DNA from 2 places in the Stenotrophomonas sp. TWI587 genome. Region 1 is predicted to be linked to the other one. Evidence: riboswitches for the same ligand, from Rfam matches in the RefSeq annotation. Region 1 holds a riboswitch; the other holds the start of a gene.
The links. A riboswitch is a leader RNA that binds a small molecule or an ion and turns the genes downstream of it on or off. The one in region 1 is predicted to bind glycine.
Positions count from the first base shown of each region.

Region 1 (5,191 bases):
ATCTGATGCTCAGCGCTGCCCTGTTGCTGCTGGCCAGCGGCGCGCTGCCGGAGGCTGTCCGGGGCTTCTCCGATGGCTTCAACGGCAGCACGGCCCGCCCGTTGGCCGTGCTGCTGCGCTGAGGCCGGCGGTTACTTCGCCGCCTTCGCCGCATTCTTCTTGGGCAGGGCGCGTACATAGGTCGACTTGCCCTCTTTTTTCATCTCGAACAGGCCGGTCGCGGCCAACAGATCGCTGAGTTTGCTGTACCCGTAATTGCGCGAATCGAACGAGGCCTGGTTGCCGATCTGGCTGCCGACCGGGCCTAGGTGCGACCAGCCATCCTCGGCTTCGGCCGAGGTCACCGCGCGGCGCAGCATCTGCACCAGCCGGGTATCGTTGCGCAGCTCCGGGCCGCTCTTGCGCGGGCGGGTTTCCTCGTTGTCCTGCTCCACCTCCTGGTCGGCCGGATGCGGCTGACCCAGGGCTTCGATGTAGGTGAACTTCGAGCAGGCGTTGACGAACGGCTCGGGCGTTTTCTTCTCGCCGAAGCCGTACACCTTCACCCCGTCGGTCAGCAGGCGCATCACCAGCGGGGTGAAATCCGCATCGCTGGAGACGATCGCAAAGCCGTCCAGATTGCGGGCGTACAGCATGTCCATCGCATCGATCACCATCGCCATGTCCGAGGCATTCTTGCCCCGGCTGTAGGCGAACTGCTGGATCGGGCGGATCGCGTATTCGTGCAGCACGGACTCCCACCCTTTCAACCGAGGGCTCTTCCAGTTGCCGTAGGCACGGCGGACATTGGCCACGCCGTAGCGGGCGACTTCAGCCAGCACCGCGTCGATCTTGGAAGAAGGTGCGTTGTCGGCATCGATCAACAGGGCGATGCGCTTTTCCGGTTCGGACATCTCGGTCTCCAGGGCGGAATCGGATCGGCCATCGGGCAAGCGCTATGGCCCCTGAACCCAGTATCGGCCATCGACGTGAACATCGCGCATCACGTGCGACCATGGGCGGCATCACGAGACGACCTGCGCCGCCCCCCTCCGGCGCCCGCCAAGGAGTGAAGCATGACCCGCGATCCCACGCCCCACCTGCTCATCATCGGTGGTGGTTTTGCCGGCCTCTGGGCCACCCGTGCCTTGGCTTCGGCGCACGTGCGCATCACCCTGGTGGACCGTCGCAACCACCATCTGTTCCAGCCGCTGCTCTACCAGGTGGCCACCGCGGGCCTGTCGGCGCCGGATATCGCCGCCCCGCTGCGCCACATCCTCGGTCACCAGCGCAACGTTGAAGTGCGCCTGGGTGAAGTCACTGACATCGACAAGGCCGCACGCACTGCGACGCTGGCCGATGGCACGCAGATCACCTACGACACCCTGATGCTGTGCACCGGCGCCACTCACGCCTACTTCGGTCACGACGAATGGGCCGCCGATGCGCCGGGCCTGAAAACGCTGGACGATGCCATCGCGCTGCGCCGCAAGCTGCTGCTCGCCTTCGAGCGCGCCGAGGCCGAACCCGATCCCGCGCGCAAAGCCGCTTGGCTCAGCTTCGCCGTCGTCGGTGGCGGCCCCACCGGCGTGGAGCTGGCCGGCACGTTGGCCGAAATCGCACGGCATACGCTGCGCAATGAGTTCCGCCATATCGATCCCGCCTCGGCCAAGGTCCGCCTGGTCGAGGCCGGCCCGCGCGTGCTGTCCACCTTCCCCGAGGTGCTCTCGCTCAAGGCGCGGCGGCAGCTGGAAAAGCTGGGCGTGGAAGTGCTCACCGGCATGCCGGTCAGCGACATCAATGCGGAAGGCTTCCAGCTGGGCGAACGCTTCGTCGAGGCCCGTACCGTGGTCTGGGCCGCGGGTGTCGCCGCCTCTCCGCTGGCACGCACCTTGGACGTGCCACTGGACCGCGCCGGCCGCGTGCCGGTACAGCCCGATCTCACACTGGAGGGCCACCCGGAGATCTTCGTTGCCGGTGATCTGGCTGCGTTGACCCAGGCCGATGGCAAGCCGGTACCCGGGGTCGCCCCGGCGGCCAAGCAGATGGGCAAGCACGTGGCGACCACGATCCAGGCGCGTCTGGCCGGCAAGCCTGCGCCGGGCCCGTTCAAGTACCAGGACTTCGGCAACCTGGCGACCATCGGGCGCATGGCCGCGATCGTCCACCTTGGCCGCCTGCAGCTCTCCGGCGTGCTGGCGTGGTGGTTCTGGCTGGCCGCGCACGTGTTCTTCCTGATCGGCTTCCGCAACCGCGTGGTGGTGCTGCTGAACTGGGCAGTGGCGTACTGGAGCTACCAGCGCAGCGCGCGGATCATCTTCGGCGATGCTCAGGAGGATCGCCGGCCGAAACGGCCGCCGACGCCCTGATCAGCCCTGCGACAGGCATCCCCAGCCATCCACCTGACCGCTGTAGGACACCGCCTCACTCGCGAGCAGACCTTCGAAGCCGGCGATGTTCTGGTGGGTCGGCAGCATCAGCGGATGCACCACCACCTGCCACGGGAACTCATCGTTGCCCTCATACGCGGCGAAGGACACCTTCTGGTCGTTCTTGAGCAGGTGCACGGCGAAGGCGATCGCCACGTCCTGGGTCGGGAAGATCAACGCGAAATCCACCTCGCGCGGAACCGACAGGTCATCGCCGTCCTGCAGCATGTTCCAGAGCACATCGCCATTCTCATCTTCCGGGTACAACGACAGATCGCGGGACATGGCACTCCAGGGCTTGGGCAAGCGGATCAACAAACGAGGGTCGATGGTATGCCGCCGGCGAAGGCGCGAACAAGCCGGGTGCCGCGCTACATGGGGTCGCCCAACTGCAGCCACGCCAGCTTGCGCTCCCGCGGTTGCCGCTTGAGCTGCCACTCGGCCTTCGACGCCGCTGCCCGGTCCGGGTAGGCGCGCATCGCCAGCACCTTCACCGGTGGGTTGGCGCGGGTGTATTTCGCCCCTTTGCCGGCGAGATGGGCCTGGAAGCGCGCGTCCACGTCGTTGCTGATGCCGGCGTAATAGCTGCCGTTGCGGCATTCAAGCAGGTACAGGTACCAGAGGGCGGGTTCAGCGGGCATACCGGGATTATCCCCCGGCACGGGCCCGGCGGCTGCTAGAATCCGCCCCGGATGCAGGAGAGAGGCGCCGCGCTGGCGCCCGCCGAAGGCGCAGGCTCCCATAATCGCTCAGGCCGGTGGCTGCACAGCCACCAACCATGCATCCGACACGCCGATCTGGAGAGAGGTCTTCAATGACCCGCCGAAGGGGCACGTGGCCTTGGCCACCGAACTCTCAGGCAAAAGGACAGCGGGAGCGGCAACGGAATCCCACCTCACGACAGTGCAGCGGCGCTGGCGTGATGCGTGTGCGTTTCCGTCCCCGCCTGATGTGTCCCCCGGAGCCACCCCATGCTGCTCTCCCTGATCTACCTCATCGCCATCTCGGCCGAAGCCATGACCGGCGCGCTGTCGGCCGGCCGCCGCCGCATGGACCTGTTCGGCGTGGTCATCATCGCCTGCGTGACCGCGCTCGGCGGCGGCTCGCTGCGCGACATCGTGCTCGGCCATTACCCGCTGGGCTGGGTGAAGCACCCGGAGTACCTGGGCTTTACCATCTGCGCGGCGCTGATCGCGACCTGGGTGGCACGCTGGATGCACCACTTCCGGCGCACCTTCCTGGTGCTCGATGGGCTGGGCCTGATCGCGTTCACCCTGATCGGCTGCGCGGTCGCGCGCGAGGGCGGGCACACGGTGCCGATCATCCTGATCGCCGGCATGCTCACCGGTGCGTTCGGCGGCGTGCTGCGCGATGTGCTGTGCAACGAGGTGCCGCTGATCTTCCAGAAAGAACTGTATGCGGTGATCACCCTGCTCACCGGCGCGGCCTACCTGACCCTGCTGGAACTCGGTGTGTCACTCAACGCGGCCACGCTGTGGTGCCTGGGCGGTGGCTTCCTGTTCCGCCTGCTGGCGATCCACTTCAAATGGGAAATGCCGAAGTTCGTGTATCGCGACGAGGTACATTGACGCACCGGCGGGCATGACCAAGGTCACGGGAGCTTGAGCGGCCCGGCCCTGTATCATGGCGCTCCCGTTCCCTTCGAACGGCATCCAGCCACGCGGCGGTGTTCCACCCGCTGCCCCGCCAGACACCCTCTCCCCCGTTGACCTGCCGCCGTCGGCCGGTCCCCATGGACGCACTGCTCCGGTGGAGGGTGCGCAGGATGCGTATGTCCGCTTCAACGCCCCCGTCGTCTCGCCGTCGTTTGGCCAAACCGCTGTTGATCGCTGCCGCTGTCAGCCTGGCCGCCATCGCTGCATGGAAGCTGCTCTCGCCCGCCCCCGCCGCCGGCCCGTCCGGGGGTCCGCAGCCGACCCCGGTGCGTGTGGCCACCGCGACGCAGGAAGATCTGGTGGTGCGTCTGAAAGCGCTCGGCACGGTGACCCCGCTGCATACGGTGAGCATCCGCAGCCGCGTGGATGGCGAACTGCTTCGGTTGGCCTTCTCCGAGGGCCAGCACGTCACCGCCGGCGAGCTGCTGGCCGAGATCGATCCGCGCCCGTTCCAGGTGCAGCTCTCGCGTGCGCTGGGTACCCAGCAGCAGAACCTGGCCGAGCTGGACAATGCCGAAAGCCAGCTCAAGCGCTTCGCCGAACTGCAGAGCAAGCACTTCGTCTCCGCGCAGGACCTCAGTGATCAGCAGAGCAAGGTGCGCCAGCTGCAGGGCCGCCGCCAGACCGACCAGGCGGCGGTGGATGAAGCACGCCTGCAGCTGCAGTACACCCGCATCACCGCGCCGGTGGCCGGGCGCATGGGCCTGCGCAATGTGGATGTCGGCAACCTGGTGCGCAGTGGCGATACCGAGCCGCTGGCAACCATCACCCAGACCACCCCGATCAGCGTGCTGTTCACCGTGCCAGAGCCGGACCTGCCGGCGGTGGTCGCTGCCGCACGCGCCGATCCCCGGTTGACCGTGGAAGCCTGGGACCGCGAGGAGCGCACCGCGCTGGGTGACGGCGTGCTCTCCAGCCTGGACAACCGCATCGATACCGCCACCGGTACGCTGAAGCTGCGCGCGCAGTTCGCCAATGCGGATGAGTCGCTGTTCCCCAACCAGTTCGTCAACGTGCGCCTGCAGGTCAGCAGCAGCGATGCGGTGGTCATTCCCAATGCCGCCGTGCAGTTCGGCAGCAAGGGCAGCTACGTCTACGTGATCGCGG
Region 1 covers NZ_JBDJMW010000003.1:143,747-148,937, reverse strand. Annotated here, with positions in the region: gene ABE464_RS06320 (hypothetical protein) at 1-122, shown strand, start outside; gene ABE464_RS06315 (NYN domain-containing protein) at 132-893, opposite strand; gene ABE464_RS06310 (NAD(P)/FAD-dependent oxidoreductase) at 1,056-2,348, shown strand; gene ABE464_RS06305 (ribonuclease E inhibitor RraB) at 2,349-2,693, opposite strand; gene ABE464_RS06300 (GIY-YIG nuclease family protein) at 2,780-3,049, opposite strand; glycine riboswitch at 3,094-3,187, shown strand; glycine riboswitch at 3,196-3,287, shown strand; gene ABE464_RS06295 (trimeric intracellular cation channel family protein) at 3,380-3,997, shown strand; gene ABE464_RS06290 (MdtA/MuxA family multidrug efflux RND transporter periplasmic adaptor subunit) at 4,252-5,191, shown strand, end outside.

Region 2 (5,191 bases), on a different contig from region 1:
CTTCCAGACCGTCGATCAGTTCCTTGTAGCCGGTGGCCTGGTCGGCCGGGGCCAGCGGATGGATGTTGGCGAACTCCGGCCAGGTCACCGGGATCATCTCGGCGGTGGCGTTGAGCTTCATGGTGCAGCTGCCCAGCGGGATCATGGTGCGATCCATCGCCAGATCCTTGTCGGCCAGCGAACGCAGGTAACGCAGCAGTTCGTGTTCGCTGTGGTGGGTGTTGAACACCGGGTGGGTCAGGAAGTCGCTGGTGCGGACCAGATCGGCCGGCAGCGCATCGGCGGTGGCGACGTCGAGGGCATCCACGTCGACCGTGGCACCGAACAGCTGGCCGAGCGCGATGATGTCGGCGCGGGTGGCGGTTTCGTCCAGGCTGATGCCGACCGCATCGCTGTCGATCGCACGCAGGTTAATGCGCGCAGCCGCAGCCTTGGCATGGATCGCCTTGGCGTCGATGTCCTTCACGTGCAGGGTGTCAAAGAAGTGCTCGCCGACGTTGACGCCGGCACCGCGCAGTGCCGCGGCCAGGATCGCGGCCAGGCGGTGGGTACGGCGGGCGATGCGGGTCAGGCCTTCCGGGCCGTGGTACACGGCGTACATGGAGGCCATCACCGCCAGCAGCACCTGGGCGGTGCAGATGTTGGAGGTCGCCTTCTCGCGGCGGATGTGCTGCTCGCGGGTCTGAAGGGTCAGGCGGTAGGCGGCATTGCCCTGCGCATCGACCGAGACACCGATCAGGCGGCCCGGCATCGAGCGCTTGTACGCATCGCGGCAGGCCATGAAGGCGGCGTGCGGGCCACCGAAGCCGAACGGCACGCCGAAGCGCTGCGAGTTGCCGACCACGATGTCCGCGCCCCATTCGCCGGGTGCGGCGATCAGGGTCAGTGCGAGCAGATCGGTGGCCACGGCGACCAGGCCGCCACGCGCGTGCACGGCATCGGCCAGCGCCTTGTAATCACCAATATGGCCGAACGTATCCGGGTACTGCAGCAACACGCCGTAGGCTTCGGCTTCCATTGCCTCGGCCGGGGTGCCCACGCGCAGCACGATGCCCATCGGCTCGGCGCGGGTGCGCAGCAGTTCCAGCGTCTGCGGGTGAACGGCGTCGTGCACGAAGAAGGTATCGGACTTCGACTTGGCCGAGCGCTTGGCCAGCGTCATCGCTTCGGCTGCAGCGGTGGCTTCATCCAGCAGCGAGGCGTTGGCGATTTCCATGCCGGTGAGGTCGGCGCACAGCGTCTGGAAGTTGATCAGCGCTTCCATGCGGCCCTGCGAAATCTCGGCCTGGTACGGGGTGTAGGCGGTGTACCACGCCGGGTTTTCCAGCACGTTGCGCAGGATGACATTCGGGGTGAGCGTGCCGTAGTAGCCCTGGCCGATGAAGGTGCGGAACACCTGGTTCTTGTCGGCGATGGCGCGGATCTTGGCCAGCGCCTGCACTTCGGTCAGCGACTCGGGCAGGTCCAGCGGTGCCGGCGACTTGATCCCGGCCGGGACGATCGCATCGGTCAGCGCGTCCAGCGAGGCGTGGCCGACCACGTCGAGCATCTGCGAGATTTCGGCGTCATTGGGGCCGATATGGCGTTCGACGAACGCGTGACTGTGTTCAAGCTCGCGCAGGGAGGGGGTGTTCTGGGACATGGCTGGCATCCGGAAGAGTGGGCACGCACGTTCGGAAGGCGGCCGGGCCGGTGCGCGTCGCGGGCGACAGCGATCCACCGGACCTTGCGGTCTTCCTGGGTGCCCCTCTGTCCTTTTGCCTGAGAGTTTAAAAGCACGCATCTGCGTGCTTCGTGCCCCTTCGGCGCCGGCATTCGCCGGTCTCTCCAGAGTTTTGATGCGGGTGGTATCGGGCCTGAGCGATTACGGGCGTTGCGCCTTCGGCAGCGGGTGTCCGCTTCTCCCACCATGTAGCCCGGCGATTATAGCCCAGCCCTTTCGGCCACTGGGCCTTTCCGGCACATGAATACGGGGCCGCACGGGCGGCAGAATGGGCCCCCGGGCATGGTGCCGGGGGGCGCAAAGGCCTATCATCTCCGGATCCTCGTATTCATCTGGCGCCGCCCTCCCGGGCTGGCGCCCGCCGTGCATTGCGCATGGCCGCTGACGGAAGCCCGCATGACGCCCGCCTCACCCTCGACCCGCCGCCTGGCCCTGCTGCTCGCAGGCTTGGCGATGTTCGGTCCGTTCTCGATCGACACCATTTTCCCGGCCTTCCTGCTGCTGGGCGAGCGCATGCAGGTGGACCAGGTCGCGGTGCAGCAGACCATCAGCGTGTACCTGTTGTTCTATGGCCTGATGAGCCTGGCGCACGGCCCGCTGTCCGATGCGTTCGGCCGCAAGCGGGTGATCATCGGCGGGCTGGTGTTGTTCATCGGCGCCTCGATCGGCTGCGCGCTGTCGCGGGACATGACCACGTTGCTGGTGTTCCGCGCGCTGCAGGGCGTGACCGCGGGTGTGGGTGTGATCGTCGGCCGCGCCGTGATCCGTGATCTGTACCACGGTGCCGACGCGCAGCGCTTGATGAGCCAGGTCTCGATGATCTTCGGCGTGGCCCCGGCGATCGCCCCGATCATCGGTGGCTGGATCCTGCTCGGCGGCGGCGACTGGCCACTGATCTTCTGGTTCCTGGTGCTGTTCGGTGTGGTCCTGCTGCTGGCCACGGGCAAGTGGCTGCCGGAAACCCATCCGGTCGAGGCGCGCACGCCATTGTCGATGCGTGAACTGCTGCGCAGCTATGCCCGCATGGGCTCCAACGCGCGCCTGCTGCGGCTTTCGGCCGCCGGCGCGCTGAATTTCTCCGGCATTTTCCTGTACATCGCCTCGGCGCCGGTACTGGTGATGCAGCACCTCAAGCTGGGCGAGGGCGGGTTTGCCTGGTTGTTCATTCCAACCATCGGCGGCATGACGATGGGCTCGTTCCTGTCCGGGCGCATGGCCGGGCGGATCCTGCCGCAACGGCAGATCGCGATCGGGTTCGGCCTGTGCGCACTGTCGGCCGTGCTCAACATCACCTATGTGCTGTCGGTGCAGCAGATCGCGCTGCCGTGGGCGGTGATGCCGATCTTCCTGGGCGGCGTGGGCATGGCGCTGATCTTCCCGGTGCTGGCGCTGGCGGTACTGGACATGTACCCGCACCAGCGCGGCCTGGCGTCTTCGATGCAGATGTTCATCCAGCTGATGATCAACACCGTCGTGGCCGGGGTGGTCTCGCCCATGCTCAGCAGCAGCCCGGTGCATCTGGCGTTGGGCTACATGGGCTTCTTCGCGCTGGGCGGCTCGTTCTGGTACTGGGAACGGTATTGCGAGCGCCGCCGCGCCGTGCTGACGCCCATCGAGTGATGCCCATGCTCGGCCCTGCCCGCACAGCCACAAAGCGGGGCGGAGACAGGCCCACCCTGGCCTGTGCGGTATCCTTGACGCTTTGACGCAGTCCGGATTTGCCATGTCGACCACCTCCAAACTGCGCCGCGACATCCGCCGGCGCCGTGAAACCCAGGCCGCCAACCGCGAGCAGGCTGCTACGCCGCCGGTTGAGCCGCATGCAGAGCTGCGCGATCAGCAGCGCACGCTGCTGGCCGGCATCGTCCGCCGCGACGGCGAATGGGTGCTGGGGATGGATGGCCGCATCGCCGGACAGACGCCCAGCGCGGCGCGGGTACTGGCCCTGATCATGCAGGCCGCAGAGCTGCACGAGCGCCAAGGCACGCCGGTGCGCCTGGTCTATTCCGATGCGCTCAAGGATGCCGCGCATGCCGAGGCCAAGGCCGACGGTATGGATTTCGAACAGTTCAAGGTGGAACTGGCCGCCCAGTTGAAGCCGGCGTCGTAGGGGTGAACAAAAACGGGGCGACGCAACTGCGTCACCCCGTCGTTGATCAGCGACCGCGAAGGTCGTCGATGACATCCACATTCGGGAACTTGTCGATCACGCACTTCACGTAATCGGCCGGCTTGAGCGCCGAGTAGGGCGTCTGGTACGTCACCAGCTTGCACTGGTAGCTCTTGCCGCCAACGTTGCCTTCGTGCCAGTCGTAGTTCTCTTCCCAGTAGATCGGCAGCGCGCCAGCGCCGCTTTCATCGAACTGCTTCATCCCCTTGCAGCCCAGCACTTCATTGCCCGGTACCGGCACGTTGAAGTGGTCAGCGGCCGCCCGGTAATACTTGATCCGGTTCTGCGACTGCAGATGCTCGCCGCTGCCGCCACATTCCACGCCGCCATTGATGATCTGCGTGGTCACGCCGAAGCCGGGCACCAGGCCATTGGCGATATCGTGCGCGTTGGGCTGCCACGTCCCGTCGATCACATGCATCATCGAGGGTTTGGGCGGCTGCGGGTACATGTAGAAGAACGCGGCACTGGCCAGGTTCAACCAGGTATCGGCGACCAGATCCGGACGGTCCAGCAGTGTGCGTACCGTACCGAACATCGCATCGGAGAACGGGCCGTAGTTGTAGTTGTAGGACAACTGCTTGGCACCGCGCCCGAAGTAGCTCTTGAAGCGGCCGGCATGGGGGCCGCTCTCGAACACGCCACACGGCCAGGTCTGACCCTGCCAGGTGGCCGGGTTGCATTCGCCTGCGTAACCATCCGGGGTTTCCTCGTTCCAGCCCATCTCACGCACATGCACCAGTGCCTGACGCCACTCGGGAATCGGGCTGTGTGCATCGTGACCGCCGGTTTCCTGCGCGAAGTGCGCCACCATCGTCGCCAGCGTTTTGCGGCAGATGGCGTCGGAGTCGCGGCCATCGGTGTAGGTGGCGCAGATCGCCGGGAACTTGGCGAATGCCTGGAGGAAGCCTCGGTAGCTGTATTCCGGCGCCCGCATCGGGAAAATGAAGTCGAACTGCGCGGCATCCAGCAGCGATTCAACCCGGCGAACGTTCACCGGGTTGGCCGCGCGCAGCGGTTCGACCAGCTCGACCTGCGCATTGGGCAATGTGCGGATGGACTGCAGCGTCTGTTGCATCAGCGGAAAGTCGGTCAGCCGGACTTCGTCGCCCAGCAGCTTGCTCAGCGGGATTTCCACCGGTTCCAACGGCTCCGGATCGACGGGGTCCACCGGGTCGACCGGGCCACCGCCGCAGCCGGGCGCCGTCTCGGCAACTTCTTCCCACGGCGAGAGCCACGGCTGTGCAGGATCGATCGCTGCCGGCGATTCACCCACGTTGGCCCACCATTTTGCCTGG
Region 2 covers NZ_JBDJMW010000005.1:64,161-69,351, forward strand. Annotated here, with positions in the region: gene gcvP (aminomethyl-transferring glycine dehydrogenase) at 1-1,651, opposite strand, end outside; glycine riboswitch at 1,740-1,841, opposite strand; gene ABE464_RS09640 (multidrug effflux MFS transporter) at 2,120-3,343, shown strand; gene ABE464_RS09645 (hypothetical protein) at 3,447-3,833, shown strand; gene ABE464_RS09650 (glycoside hydrolase family 19 protein) at 3,880-5,191, opposite strand, start outside.
Region 2: it holds a riboswitch for glycine, as region 1 does, so the genes downstream of both, gcvP (aminomethyl-transferring glycine dehydrogenase) here and ABE464_RS06295 (trimeric intracellular cation channel family protein) in region 1, are expected to answer to the same signal.